Regions from separate parts of the Pseudomonas sp. GW821-FHT01D09 genome, predicted to be linked through region 3. Evidence: riboswitches for the same ligand, from Rfam matches in the RefSeq annotation. Region 3 holds a riboswitch; each other region holds the start of a gene.

Region 1 (4,715 bases), on a different contig from region 3:
TCCTGCGGAGAAAGGACTTTATCTGTTATTCGAGCATGCAATTGATTGATTTTCTTTGCAGCAAACTCACCTAACGCAACCGAATCGAATGCTTTGAAAATGATGTCCTCCAACGGCGTAGCGAAGGTCGCGCCCAACCCTTGCTCCTTGTCCAGATTGGTGACCATGCACGTCGGAAAATCACCCGTTATTACCGGAGAATGAGTGGCGACCACCAACTGTAATATTTCTACACCATACTCTTCCTTAGCCGCCGCCATAAATTTATTCAACAAATATATGTAACGACGCTGCCAAGCCAAATGCAAGTAGGCATCACCCTCGTCAATCAGTACGAGCACATGATCCAAGCGCTTCTCACGCATCCTTTCAAACGCTTTGCGCAACAATGAAAACTGATCGACTAACGCCCTCACCCCCGAACTCTGCTCCCCCCAAAGAATCTCGACTGCAGCATTAGAGGCGAGCAACTGCGCAGCGTGTGCGGACGAATCAATGGTGAACGTATATCCTCGATTTTTTCTTTGAAGCTGCTTCCCTCCGGCTTTAAGCAAACCAACGGTAGACTCAAAGTTTTTGAGCATATCCTTCATAATCAGATGGTCGCGTCGGTCCTGCACATAAATAGCAATATTGTTGATCCGCAAAAAAGCCCGAGCAAAACGTAGCTTATTCGACTGCTTTTCTACCGCTTTCTCCAAAACCGCCAACATTGCAAACCTACCCTTGCCTGTGGGCAGATAACTCAATATGGCATTTTCGATCTTTGACAAGACTGTTGCCAAACGCTTGTCAAATAAACTTTGAGGATGGCCACGTTCATAATATGGTGATTTGAATTCCTCCTCGCTCATCACCAGCTTTCGATAATCCCCTACCAACTCTTCGAGCAACGTCGAATTTAAATGTCCCGTTTTCGAGCGCACCAGAGAAAGCAGTGCGGGTGCAAGTATATCTTTGCATAAAGTTGAGCTATAGCTGATTTCTGCACGCAAACTTGAACTCAGGCCCAGGTCCTCGGCCACCGAATAGAACTGCTCAAGCTGATCCAGGCTTGCATTTTTTTCAAATCGAGGCGATGCATCGATAAATCTATTTCTGAGTGGGATTCTTCTTCGATACGGCAAAGGAGAAAAATAGATCACCCCCACTTTTCTCAACTCGGCGGCCGACAATTTGCCGATGCTTTCTTCGTATTGTCCAAACACTGATCGTTGGGGCAATGCACGCATCGAGGAAATCGACGCCGCCATATCGCTTAGTAATGACGTTTTGCCGGAACCGTTATTACCCAGGACCAAACGGACCGTGTCCACATCAAAAAAGCCCTGCCACTTCAAGCTTTCTTGGTTTTCAAACTCAAAGGTGTGCTTGCCGGTTTCCACCGCAATCAGCTTGCTTGCCCTCATAAACGTCCTTGCTCAATCTGCAAAATTTATACGCATTCGATAGGTGCGCGCCGAGACAGCGCCGTATATAAGCGCAAATGATTGCATTTTGCCACTTCATCCGTTCTAGCGGTGGCTGTCCAGGCGCAGGCGCCAGACACTGTTGAAACGCAGCTCAGTAGAAGACAGCGGCTCCACATCGATCAGGTAAAACATACCCATCGGGCATTGCATGGCATTCAGGAGGGCCGCGCGAATCACTGATGGATGTGTCACCGCCACCACATGGCCGGGCTGGTCTTGCAGGGCCTGCATCCACAAGCGTACCCGCACGCAGAGTTGCGCCACCGACTCACCGCCATGGGGAGCGCTGGCGCTGTCTGTGAGCCAGCTTGCCATCTCATCGTCGGTGATGATGCTGACGTCCTGGCCATGCCAACGGCCCACATCCATATCACGCAAGCCGTCATCGACCTTGGCTTGCTCGCCAAACAACATCGCCGTTTGCCGGGTCCGCCGTTCAGGCCCACATAGCAAGCGTGGCGCTTTCTTAAAGCGCCCGGCCAGCATCAAGGGGGTAGGCGGTATTTCCAGGGCTTCGTCGAGGGGGAATTGCCCGCGTTTCTGCGCCCGGGTCGAGCCATGGCAAATCAGCGTCAGGCGGGTGCTCTGCATGGACCTGGATCTCGGGTGAGCCGGTGAAGAACACATCTTACAACGATCGGATCTGCCAGCAGTGCATCGCAATGTTGACCAACGGTTGTGGGAATGTTCAGATGCCGGCCTGTTTCAGGTGCCGCATGCCGCCGTGCATGAGGTGAAACGGGAAACCGGTACGCTCGTTCGAGCAAGTCCGGTGCTGCCCCCGCAACGGTATTCGCGTGACCCCTTCGTTACACCACTGTGGCCAGAACGCCATGGGAAGGTGAAGGGTTCGATACGCGAGAGCCCGGAGACCGGCCTGGAATTTCTGTTTGGCATAATCCTGCGGTGGGCGGGCATGGGCCGGTGTCGGTGTGTGCCCGGTGCCTTCTCCTGCGTGCTTCTGCGAAGATACTTTCGAGAAGACTATGATTTTCCAACGTTCCTCTACCTCTGGCCCGACCCTGCTCCTGGGGTGCCTGTTCAGCCCGCTGCTGCTCGCCGATGACGCGGCCCTGGTGCTCCATCCGCAGACCGTTTCGGCGCCGTCGGTGGAATCCACCACCGTGGCCGAGATGGCCCAATACGGCAGCAAAGTGGCGATTGTCACCCGCGAACAGATTGAACGCGCCGGCCCCAGCGCCGATATCACGCGGGCGATGCAGATGTTTATCCCCGGTTTCTATGTCGCGCCCAAAAACGGCCCGTTCGACTACGGCACCTACTCCCTGCTGGGCGGGCGCAATGACGACACCCTGATCCTGCTCGACGGCGTACGCCTGAACAACCGCCTGTACGGTGGCCTGTACCTGGACACCCTGCCGGCCAACGCCGTGGAGCGCATCGAAGTGCTCAAGGGTGGCCAGAGCCTGTTGTTCGGGACCCAGGCGGTGGCGGGCGTAATCAATATCGTCACGCGCAGCCCGCAGACCCGCGAGGTGTCCGGCGAAACCAACCTGGGCGTCGATACCTTTGGCGGCACCACCGGCGATGCCCGGGCCGAGCGGGTTTTCACTAACGGCCTGGGCGACCTGGGCCTGCTGGCCTATGTCAGCCATAACGTGTCCGAGGGCTACCAGCCGTTTCGCAACCGCGACATGAGCCATGTCAGCGACAAGAAACGTTCCTACGAAGTCACCACCCTCGGCGCCAAGGCCATCCAGTCTATTGGCGATGACTCGCGCCTGGAGCTGTTCTACCAGTACTCCGACGCCAACCTGGACTTCGCCGGCGCCACCAACAACCGCAAGACCACCAACGACCGCGTGCAACAGATCGCCACGGCGACCTTCGAGCAACGCCTCAACGAGCGGCTGAGTTACTTCGTCAAGGGCCATATCAACGATTGGGATACGCGCTATTCACGGGTCAACAACACCGCCGACGGCGGCACCCTGGTACGCAACCACAATGACTACTGGGGTTTTACCGACTGGGGCGTGCAGGCCGAAGGCAAGGCTGAGCTTGAAGGCGGGCATGTGCTGGTGTTCGGCTCCGACAACCAGTGGTTCAAGGGCCAGGACGATGTGCTGGTCATCGACAACAACCAGGCCGAGGCCCACGCCCTGTACAGCCAACTGCGCCCGCAGATCGACGCCCTGCCCGACTGGCACCCGAGTATCGGCGTGCGCCACGAAACCATGAGCGGCGGCGACAGTGCCACGGTCGGCATGCTCACCTCGCTCTATGACCTCAACGCCAACTGGGCCCTGCGCGGCCAGTACGGCACCGCCTACAAGCTGCCGAATGCCGAGCAACTGTTTGTCAATGAGCCCGGCGACGAACTCGGCAACCGCAACCTCAAGCCGGAAAAAAGCCGCAACGCCGAGCTGGGCCTGGACTACAAGGGCCTGCTGGCCGACCGTGAGTTCAGTGCCAGCCTGACCCTGTTCAAGCGCACGATCACCGACCTGATCACCCTCGACGATATCCAGTGGGTCAACGGCCAGGGGCAGATCCAGATGCGCGGCTTCGAGGCCGACGCCAAGTGGGCGCTCAACGACCAGTGGAGCCTGCAGGCGGACATGACCCGCAACCTGACCGAGTCGCGCGCCGGCGTCACGATCAATGATGTGCCCAGTTTCTTCGCCCGTTCGCGGGTGGGTTTCGAGTCGCAGAACCGCCTGTGGGGCGCCGGCGCGGCCATCCGTTATATCCACGATGTGACCAGCTCGAAACGCATCGAGTACGGTCACTACTCGGTCGTAGACGCCGACGCCTACCGCTACCTCGACCACGCCCATCAACACCGCGTGAGCCTGCTGGTAGAAAACCTGTTCGACCGCGACTACGTCACCAGCCGCTCCAGCAATGTCGACAACCTGGGCCGCCCCTTCACCTCTGAGGTGCGTTACACGTATCGCTTCTGATGACTGAAATCACACACATCGACGGGGTGGACAGCCACCCCGACTGGTCCCGGATCCCCGAGCATGCCCGCCATGTGCTGCTGTGCACCGGCCCGCGCTGCACCCAGCGTGGCGCCTTGCAACTGTGGAAAACCCTGCGCCGACGCCTGCTGGAACACCAACACATCGAAGTACCCGGCGGTGTGCTGCTGACGCGCACCCATTGCCAGTTCCCCTGCAACCTGGGGCCGGTGCTCACAGTGTACCCGGAGCGCTGCTGGTATGGCGTGCGCAGCAAGGCCGATGCCGTGCGCCTGGTGGATGTGCACCTGGTGGG
Region 2 (4,715 bases), on a different contig from region 3:
TGGTACACCGCGCTGGCATCCACCTGGTAACCCCGTGCCGGCTGAATGCCGACAAAGGTCAGGCCCAGGCGCAGGCCGGCGATCATCATGCGCCCGTCGCGGCACATCGGATCGTTATGGGGCGTGCCCCAGCGTTCCAATACAGCCTGGCGGTTGGCCTCGGGCAGGCGATTGAACATCGCCTGGTAAGCGTCCAGGCCCAGGCTTTGGTGACAAGGGCGCAGGTCGAGGCTGTCGAGGTCGTTGGTCACACCGCCGAGCAGTTCGTGGATCAAGGCGGTGCCGCTGTCTGGCAGTGTTGGCGGCAGCGGATAACCTTCGGCTTGCAGGGCGCGCAGGATATTCAAGGCGGCGGCCGGGGTATCCAGGCCCACGCCGTTACCGATGCGCCCATCACGGGTCGGGTAGTTGGCGAGGATCAGGGCGATGCGCTTGTCGGCATTGGGCACCCGTGCCAGCTCGACCCAGCGCCGCGCCAGTTCGGCCACGAAGTCCATGCGTTCGGGGGCTGCGCGGTAGCACACCACATCCGACTGGCTGCGCTCGCTGCGCCAGGCCAGGTCCTTGAAGCTGATCGGGCGGCTGATGATGCGCCCGTCCAGTTCCGGCAAGGCGATATGCATCGCCAGGTCGCGCGGGCCCAGGCCCTGCTCGCTGGCTTCCCAGCCGGGCTGGTTGTCCTGGGCACAGATGGCCTGGATCACCGGGATATTGCGGCGAAACGGCCGCAGATGGGGCGCTTCGGGGCTGGATTGGGCAAAGCCGGTGGTGTTGAGAATCACCGCCGCCTGCACCTCATCCAGCAGGTCCTCGACCACCGTCAGGCAGCCGGGCTCCTTCAAACTGGCCACCGCCATTGGCAGTGGATTAAGGCCCGCCGCCTGCAAGCGCTGGCAGAACACATCGATAAAAGCGGTATTGGCCGCCTGCAAGTGCGAGCGATAGAACAGCACCGCCGCCACCGGCCACCCGGCGTTCCAGTCTGCCTGCCAGTCATTGAGGCGCGCATTGGCCTTGTGCGGGTGATAGATCGCCGTGCGCGGCAGGGTTTGCGGCTCGGCCCACGGGTAATCGCGGCCCAGGTAGCAGCTGGCCAGGCAGGCATAGAAATCCAGCGCATTCCCCAGCCCGCCCTGGCGCAGAAAGTGCCACAGGCGGTCGCGCTCTGCGGCGCTGACGCTGCTCAAGCTGCTGAGTTCGGGATCGGGGCGATCGTCCCCCGGCACCAAGATCAACTGCACGCCCTGCCCGGCCAGCTCCACCAGGCGCTGGATACCATAACGCCAATAAGCGATGCCGCCGTGCAGGGAAATCAGGATGACCTTGGCGTGGCGCAGCACCTCGTCCACATACAGGTCCACCGAGGCATGGTTCTGCACCTGCATCGGGTTGGCCAGGCGCAGGCTCGGGTAGTCGTCGGGCAGTTGCTGCGCCGCTTCGGCCAGCAACGCCAGACTCGAATCGCCGCTGCACAGGATCACCAGCTCGGCGGGGGTTTGCCCAAGGTCGGCGATGTTGTCATCGGAGACGAAACCTCCGGGCTGGGTCCTGAGCAGATGCACGGGTTAAACGCTGAGCGCAGCGCGCAATTGCGCTTCGAGGCCTGCTGCGTCCAGGTCCTGGCCGATCAGCACCAGGCGCGTGATGCGTGCTTCGTCAGCGCTCCAGGCACGGTCGAAGTGTTTGTCAAAACGCGTGCCCACGCCCTGGATCAGCAGGCGCATCGGCTTGTTCGGGATCGCCGCGAAGCCTTTGACCCGCAGGATGCCGTGCTGCACCACCAACTGGGTCAAGGCGTCGAGCAGCAGCGCTTCGTCAGCCTGTGGCAGGTCGATGGAGATGGAATCAAACGCATCGTGATCGTGATCGTCCTCACCTTCGTGGTGGTGATCGTGATGGCTGTGGCGCCCGTCGATATGCTCCTCGGAACCGGCGCCCAGGCCAATCAACACATCCAGGGGCAGGCGGCCGCTGCTGGCTTCGACGATTTTCACCGCGGGCGGCAGTTCTTCGGCGACTTCCAGGCGTACACGGGCCAGGTCTTCGGCGCTGATCAGGTCGGTTTTATTGAGGATCACCAGGTCGGCGCTGGCCAGTTGATCGGCAAACAGTTCGTGCAGCGGCGATTCGTGGTCCAGGTTCGGGTCCAGCTTACGCTGGGCGTCGACCTGGTCCGGGAACGCGGCGAAGGTGCCAGCGGCCACGGCCGGGCTGTCGACCACGGTGATCACCGCATCAACCGTGCAGGCGCTACGGATTTCCGGCCACTGGAAGGCCTGGACCAGCGGCTTAGGCAGGGCCAGGCCAGAGGTTTCGATGAGGATATGGTCAAGGTCGCCACGGCGCGCCACCAGTTCACGCATCACCGGGAAGAACTCTTCCTGCACGGTGCAGCATAGGCAGCCGTTGGCCAGTTCATACACGCGGCCGCTGGCTTCTTCTTCGGTGCAACCGATGGAGCACTGCTTGAGGATCTCGCCGTCGATACCCAGCTCACCGAACTCGTTGACGATCACCGCAATGCGGCGGCCCTGGGCGTTGTCCAGCATATGGCGCAGCAAGGTGGTTTTGCCCGAGCCGAGGAAGCCGGTGACGATAGTAACGGGGAGTTTGGCCAGTGTTTTCATCGGATGCCCTGTGGGGCGGGCATACGGGACGACAGGCCCTGCGACGGCGCGCAGGTGCAGGATTCGTCACCGGATCACCCCGCCCGGTTGAAATGGAAAATCGGTGACGAGGCAGGTCTCCTGGCTTGGGGCTTGCCGGCCTTGCGGCTGGCGCTGGCTGCGCCTTCCCACCGTATTGGCAGTGGCGTGGCAGTCAGATAAACCCTTTACAGTTGCGGGGGCAGCCGCGGCTTGGACCGCGTTCCCTTCTTAGCTTCGACCGGGGCCGAAGAACCTCGAAGGTGCAAGGCTACGCAGTGCGAGAGGACGGGTCAATGTCGGCAAACCCGGATCAAGTATTTACCCCACGGCACTCGGATAAAAAACCTGTATCACTTTGCACACCCCGGCGGGGAACGCGTTTGATGTGGACACCACACAGATATCGATTCATCAATTTGCAGCCCTGTCGACACTACTCAAAGACGTTCATCAATAAATCCGAGGATCTGTCATGACACTTTCAATATTTCCATCCAACAACTTCAACTTGCCGCCGATCACACAGGACCACAACCAAAGGGCGGATGATGCCGGAGATAACGGCCGCACAACGCGGGCAACGCCAAGGGCATCAAGTACAACACGCGATCCCTCGCGCTACACCAACAAGCAACTGATCAAGGAGGTAAAAAAGCACTTTGAGGAGTACGCAGCGGGGGCCGGTGACAAATACGTCAATTTTAACGAATTAAAAGAAGCCGCCGGTCAGCGTCCAAGCACTAGAACCTTTTCTCAGCAAGCATCAGCAGTTGCAACTGAGCTGCTCAAACGCGAGCGCTTGCTTAACCAGTTGGATATAGGGGTCGGGGCTGAAGCTCAAGGACGGGGCTTGAAAGACCAAAGGTTTGACCATGACAACCTTAACTACATGATCAGAGTGTCGTCTGACAAACCCAGAGTCAGGTTTAATGAATCCTAAGGATCAACCTGTTGAAACAAGCACCTACGCTCACCAACCATCGGGATATCTGACGATACCGCGATCAAGCAAACACCTTGAGCCTCGACAAGCGCCCAAGGTGTTTGACGCCCATCCCTCGCACATGCTCTCCTAAGCACCTTGTTTCGGGTGCCCTTGATTGGGTGAAACGGGAAACCGGTGAGCCATAGTCTTATGGCAATTCCGGTGCTGCCCCCGCAACGGTAAGCGAGCGAAGCGTCACAGCCACTGTGCTTTTGGCATGGGAAGGCGATGCTTTCAGGCCCTAGAAGAGCCCCTCGCAAGCCCGGAGACCGGCCCGAACCATCAGATAACAAACCCGCGGTGGGCGGGCGCTGTTCAGAACCCTGCGGGCCCGGCTCGCGGGGTTTTCATGCGCTCGTGTCACCCTGCCACTCGAAAGGGACGTGCCATGTCGATCATCAGCAGCACCTCACACACCGCCAGCACCAACGCCACCTTGAGCCAACGCCTGACTGTCGCCATCGGCGCGTCGATCCTCGGTGCGTGCCTGGTGTATTTCGCCGGGTTCTCCCATATCGAGGCGGTGCACAACGCCGCCCACGATACGCGCCACAGCGCCGCCTTCCCGTGCCATTGAGACCTGCTGCCATGATCAAGCGTATTGCGCAAACCGCAGGGTTCACCGGCCTGCTGGCCGCCCTGTTGCTGACCCTGCTGCAAAGTTTCTGGGTAGCCCCGCTGATTCTGCAGGCGGAAACCTTTGAAAACGCCCCGGTGGTGACCGAGGTGCATGAGCATGCTCCAGGCACTGCGGCCCACAGCCACGACGCCGAAGCCTGGGCGCCGGAAGACGGCTGGCAGCGCCTGCTGTCCACCACCGGCGCTAACCTGGTGGTCGCCGTAGGTTTTGCCCTGATGCTCGCCGGCCTCTACACCCTGCGCGCGCCGACCCGCACTGCCCAGGGCCTGCTCTGGGGCCTGGCCGGCTACGCCACGTTTGTGCTGGCGCCGACCCTGGGCTTGCCGCCTGAGCTGCCCGGCACGGCGGCGGCGGACCTAGCGCAACGACAGGTCTGGTGGATCGGCACGGCAGCGTCCACCGCTGCCGGCATTGCGCTGATTGTGTTTGGCCGCAACTGGCT
Region 3 (4,715 bases):
GAGCGCTCGCCCAGGGCTTGCGCGGTGCGGATGCGTTCGGCTTCCACCAACTGCTGGATCTGCCCGCGCAGGTTGCGGTCGCTGATGCGGATAAAGCGCCAGGGCTGCATCAGGCCGACGCTGGGGGCCTGGTGCGCGGCGTGCAGCAGGCGATGCAACAGTTCGGGGGCGACGCTGCCGCCGCTGAAGTGGCGCATATCGCGGCGTTCGGCGATGGCGCGGTAGATCGCGTCGCGCTCGGCCTGGGGGTAGGCGTGGTCGGTCATGGCCCTATCGCGGGCAAGCCCGCTCCCACATTTGCACCGTGGTGGTCTGCGATAACGGCTTGCCGGTCTGGCGCAAACAACGCGGCCACCGCAGCCGGGTTCGATGGGAAATAAAAGTGCACATAGGAGGCCGTCATCCGCCCCTGGCGATACACCGCCTCGGCGCCGCGCCCGCCATTGGGGCTCAGGCCACGGGCAATCGGCTGCCACTGCGTGCTGGTCAGGGAGTGATGATAGGTATGGCCGCGCAGCACGCCTTCTGGCAGCTCGACCGTTTGCAGGGCCAGGGCCGCCAGGCGTTTCTGCATGACCGCATCGCCTTGCAGCAGGCCCAGCAGTTCGGCGCGGGAGCCCTCGACATCGGTCAAGGAGTCGAGCAGGTAGAGCATGCCACCGCATTCGGCCAGCAACGGTTTGCCAGCGGCGTGATGGGCGCGGATCGCCTGCAGCATCGCGGTGTTTTGCGACAGCGCCTGGTGATGCAGCTCCGGGTAACCCCCGGGCAGATAAAGGCTGTGGGCATCGGGCAACACGCGGTCATGGATCGGCGAGAAGAAGTGCAACTGCGCGCCCATCGCCCGCAGCAAGTCGAGGCTGGCGCCGTAGGTGAAGGCAAAGGCTTCGTCACGGGCCACGGCAATCCGCACCCCGGCCAGCAAGGACTGGGCCTCGATTACCTCGGGCGCGGCGAATGCCACCGACGGTGGCAGCGCTACCTCGCAACTGCTGGCCAGGGCGGCAGCGGCGGCATCCAGGCGCAGGTCCAGGTCATTCAACTCGCTGGCCTGCACCAGGCCCAGGTGGCGGCTGGGTAACTCAATGCCGGTTTCCCGGGACAGTGCGCCGTACCAGCGCAGGCCTTCGGTCAGGCTGCCTTCGAGCAACTGCGCATGGCGCACGGTGCCGACGCGGTTGGCCAGGACCCCGGCGAACGGCAGGTCCGCCTGGTAACGCGCCAGCCCCAGCGCCAGGGCGCCGAAGGTCTGGGCCATGGCGGTGCCGTCGATCACCGCCAGCACGGGCACGCCAAAATGGCGGGCCAGATCGGCGCTGGAGGGGGTGCCGTCGAACAGGCCCATCACGCCCTCGATCAGGATCAGGTCCGCCTCCCCCGCGGCTTCCCACAACAGGCGGCGACTTTCCTGCTCGCCGACCATCCACATGTCCAATTGATAGACCGGCGCGCCACTGGCGCGCTCATGGATCATCGGGTCGAGAAAGTCCGGGCCGCACTTGAACACCCGGACCTTGCGCCCCAGGTTGCGGTGCAAGCGGGCCAGGGCGGCGGTGACGGTGGTCTTGCCCTGGCCCGACGCCGGCGCGGCGATCAGCACGGCAGGGCAATGGCGCGGCGGGTTCAAAGTTCGATGCCTTTCTGTGCCTTGATACCGGCCTGGAACGCGTGCTTGAGCATGCCCATTTCGGTGACGGTGTCGGCCATTTCCATCAGCTCCGGCTTGGCGCCACGCCCGGTGACCAGCACGTGCTGCATCGGTGGGCGGGCTTGCAGGTCGCCAAGCACCTGGTCCAGGTCAAGATAGCCGTGCTTGAGCGCGATGTTCAGCTCATCGAGCACCACCAGGCCGATGGACGGGTCCTGCAACATTTCCCGGGAGACTTGCCAGGCCGCTTCGGCGGCGGCGATATCGCGCTGGCGGTCCTGGGTTTCCCAGGTGAAGCCCTCGCCCATCACATGAAAGCGTACCTGCTCGGGGAAGCGCCGGAAGAACAGCTCCTCACCGGTGCTGTTACGGCCCTTGATAAATTGCACGACGCCGCATTGCATACCGTGCCCCATGGCCCGGGCCAGCATGCCAAATGCCGAGCTACTCTTGCCTTTGCCATTGCCGGTCAATACCAGCAGCAAACCGCACTCATTCGGTGAATTGGCAATGCGCTCGTCAATCACCGCTTTTTTGCGCAGCATGCGCGCCAGGTGGCGTTCGTCACGATCAGGGGAATCAGTCATGGCAGCTCTCCGTTGGGGCTGGACAAAAACGGCGGGCAGGAAAAGACAACAACATGAAGCCAAGCATCGCCCACCGTGATGCTGTTGGATGGATCAGGCCGGTCTCCGGGCTCATGAGGGGTGCCCTGTTGACCAGGGCAAACCGACGATGCACCTTCCCATATCGCGGGCGATACAGTGGCAAAAGCAGCGTCTTGACTCATTTACCGTTGCGGGGGCAGCGCCGGGATCGTGGCCGCACTGTAGAAAAGTGCGCGCACTCACCGGCTTCCCTGTTTCACTCGGTCGACGCGTACGTCACAGAGCACCTGAAACAAGCGGCGAAGGTTAGTGGGTTGGGGGTACAGCGTCAATTAAAGCCGGCCATACACTTGAACCATCGCCACGCGCCAGGCCTCTATGGCTACAGGCTTTGAGGATAAAAACATGCACAAGGCCCGATGCGCCGGACTATACCGTGGGGCCGCACACCGCATCGCTGGGCCTGACCTTCGCTGAAGGCAACACGCTGCCGGCGCAATTTGCCCAGGGGGCGTTTATTGGCCAGCACGGCTCGTGGAATCGCAAGCCACACAGTGGTTACAAGGTGATCTTTGTGCCGTTCGAGGGCGGCAAGCCGAAGGGGCAACCGGTGGATGTGCTGACCGGGTTTCTCAACGGTGACCAGAAAGCCATGGGCCGGCCGGTGGGCGTGGTGATCGACCAGCAAGGCGGGTTGCTGGTGGCCGACGATGTGGGGAATAAGGTGTGGCGGGTGTCTTCGGCCCAATAACCGGACCCGACAACACCACAAAACCAATGTGGGAGCGGGCTTGCTCGCGATAGCGGTGGGTCAGTTTGCACATCTGATACCTGATACACCGCTATCGCGAGCAAGCCCGCTCCCACATTTTTGATCGGTACAGGTCTTAGGGGTTACGCGCCAGGTGCTCGGCCGGCAACACGCGCTTGGCACTCAGGTAGGCATTCTGCCAATAGGCCTTGGACAAGGTATCCAGCTTCACCGTACCGCCGGTTTGCGGGGCATGGACAAAGCGCCCTTCCCCCACATAAATGCCGGCATGGCTGACCTGCGAACCGCCGCCCGTGGCGAAGAACAACAGGTCGCCGGTCTGCAGCGCATCTTCACGCACGTCCTGGGCCCGCATCACGATCAGCTCGCGGGTGGTGCGCGGCAGGGAGATGCCAGCGGCATCGCGGTAGACAAAACCAATCAGGCCACTGCAATCAAACCCGGAGTCCGGGGTATTGCCGCCCCAGCGGTAAGGCGTGCCGACCAAGCCCAGGGCGCGAAACAGCACGTCTTCGGCAGCAGGCGAAAAATTCTGGGTGGCGTAGTTGAAGACCGGCTTGGGCTTGGCCGCCACAGGCGCGGGTGCAGGACGGCTGGCGCAGGCACTGAGCAGTGCGGCGCAAACAAGAAGCATTAGGCGGGCCGAGGTCGACATGGGCAGAACAATCCTGATCTGGATGCGGCTTTCACTGCCGAACGCTGAAAACTAGACCGCGCAAGCAAGCTTGCGCGGTCAGGTTCGCAACAATATCTCAGGATTCTAGCGCTTACGCGTCAAACTTCAAGTATCACTTTAACTTTACTTGCGAGCGGTAACGGTAGTCGGGGCCATCGCCAAGGCGCGCTTGGCTTCGATGAAGGTTTTGCTCCAGTAGCTGTCGCCCAGTTTATCGACCCGCACCCCGCCGCTGCGGCGGCTGCTGGAGTGGATGAACTGGTCATCGCCCAGGTAGATACCGGCGTGGCTGACGCGGCCACGGCCATTGGTACTGAAGAAAAGCAGATCGCCGGGCTTGAGGTTGTTTCGTGCGACCAACGGTGCATTCACGTTGATCATTTCGCGGGTGGAGCGCGGTAGGTTCATGCCGGCTTCTTCACGAAACAGGTAACCGATAAAACCACTGCAGTCGAAGCCGGCTTCAGAGGTACCGCCGAAACGGTAGCGGGTCCCGATCAGGGACATGCCGCGCTCAAGAATGCTGTCGGCCAGCAAAGGCAGCTGATAAGGCTTGCTATCGGAGAATTCGGCCAGTTCCTTCTCGGTTGCGAGCTCTTCCTCGTAAACAGAAGAAGACTGCGTTGCAACGAATTTGGCCTGGTGCTGTTGTTGTGGTTTTTGCTGCTCTGCCACTTGTTGAGGGTGGGTGGCGCAACCAAACAACAGGGTAACGAGTGCGAGAGGCACGAGGGGTGCGAAGCGATTTAGCATGGGCACGACCGTGGCTGATAGGTAAAGAAGCCGAGACTATGCCCTCTATCACATCGATTTGCAAATTCAATCGTGATCTATGTGACTTCTTGTTTGACCTATGTCATCTAAGCCCTTAATCCCCATTTAGACCCTTTTGCGTGGCCAGAGCGGCCCAAACGCAGGTTTTCTGGCGCCTGGAATTTGCCAGGAGCCCCGGTTTCAAAGGGCTGGCTACCAGCCGAGGGTTTCTTTGAGGAAGGGGATGGTGAGCTTGCG

The links. A riboswitch is a leader RNA that binds a small molecule or an ion and turns the genes downstream of it on or off. The one in region 3 is predicted to bind cobalamin.
Region 1: another riboswitch for cobalamin. It lies ahead of AC07W7_RS27000 (TonB-dependent receptor plug domain-containing protein); the one in region 3 lies ahead of cobO (cob(I)yrinic acid a,c-diamide adenosyltransferase).
Region 2: another riboswitch for cobalamin. It lies ahead of cobW (cobalamin biosynthesis protein CobW); the one in region 3 lies ahead of cobO (cob(I)yrinic acid a,c-diamide adenosyltransferase).

The regions. Positions count from the first base shown of each region.
Region 1 covers NZ_JBWKWY010000063.1:2,017-6,731, forward strand. Annotated here, with positions in the region: gene AC07W7_RS26990 (ATP-binding protein) at 1-1,409, opposite strand, end outside; gene AC07W7_RS26995 (histidine phosphatase family protein) at 1,515-2,063, opposite strand; cobalamin riboswitch at 2,163-2,367, shown strand; gene AC07W7_RS27000 (TonB-dependent receptor plug domain-containing protein) at 2,459-4,399, shown strand; gene AC07W7_RS27005 ((2Fe-2S) ferredoxin domain-containing protein) at 4,399-4,715, shown strand, end outside.
Region 2 covers NZ_JBWKWY010000001.1:403,452-408,166, reverse strand. Annotated here, with positions in the region: gene cobN (cobaltochelatase subunit CobN) at 1-1,562, opposite strand, end outside; gene cobW (cobalamin biosynthesis protein CobW) at 1,566-2,627, opposite strand; cobalamin riboswitch at 2,721-2,920, opposite strand; gene AC07W7_RS01945 (hypothetical protein) at 3,121-3,588, shown strand; cobalamin riboswitch at 3,720-3,925, shown strand; gene AC07W7_RS01940 (CbtB domain-containing protein) at 4,022-4,210, shown strand; gene AC07W7_RS01935 (CbtA family protein) at 4,222-4,715, shown strand, end outside.
Region 3 covers NZ_JBWKWY010000004.1:251,904-256,618, reverse strand. Annotated here, with positions in the region: gene bluB (5,6-dimethylbenzimidazole synthase) at 1-266, opposite strand, end outside; gene AC07W7_RS07010 (cobyrinic acid a,c-diamide synthase CobB) at 263-1,627, opposite strand; gene cobO (cob(I)yrinic acid a,c-diamide adenosyltransferase) at 1,624-2,235, opposite strand; cobalamin riboswitch at 2,315-2,562, opposite strand; partial or broken gene AC07W7_RS07000 (sorbosone dehydrogenase family protein) at 2,678-3,007, shown strand; gene AC07W7_RS06995 (C40 family peptidase) at 3,144-3,683, opposite strand; gene AC07W7_RS06990 (C40 family peptidase) at 3,828-4,457, opposite strand; gene hda (DnaA regulatory inactivator Hda) at 4,671-4,715, opposite strand, start outside.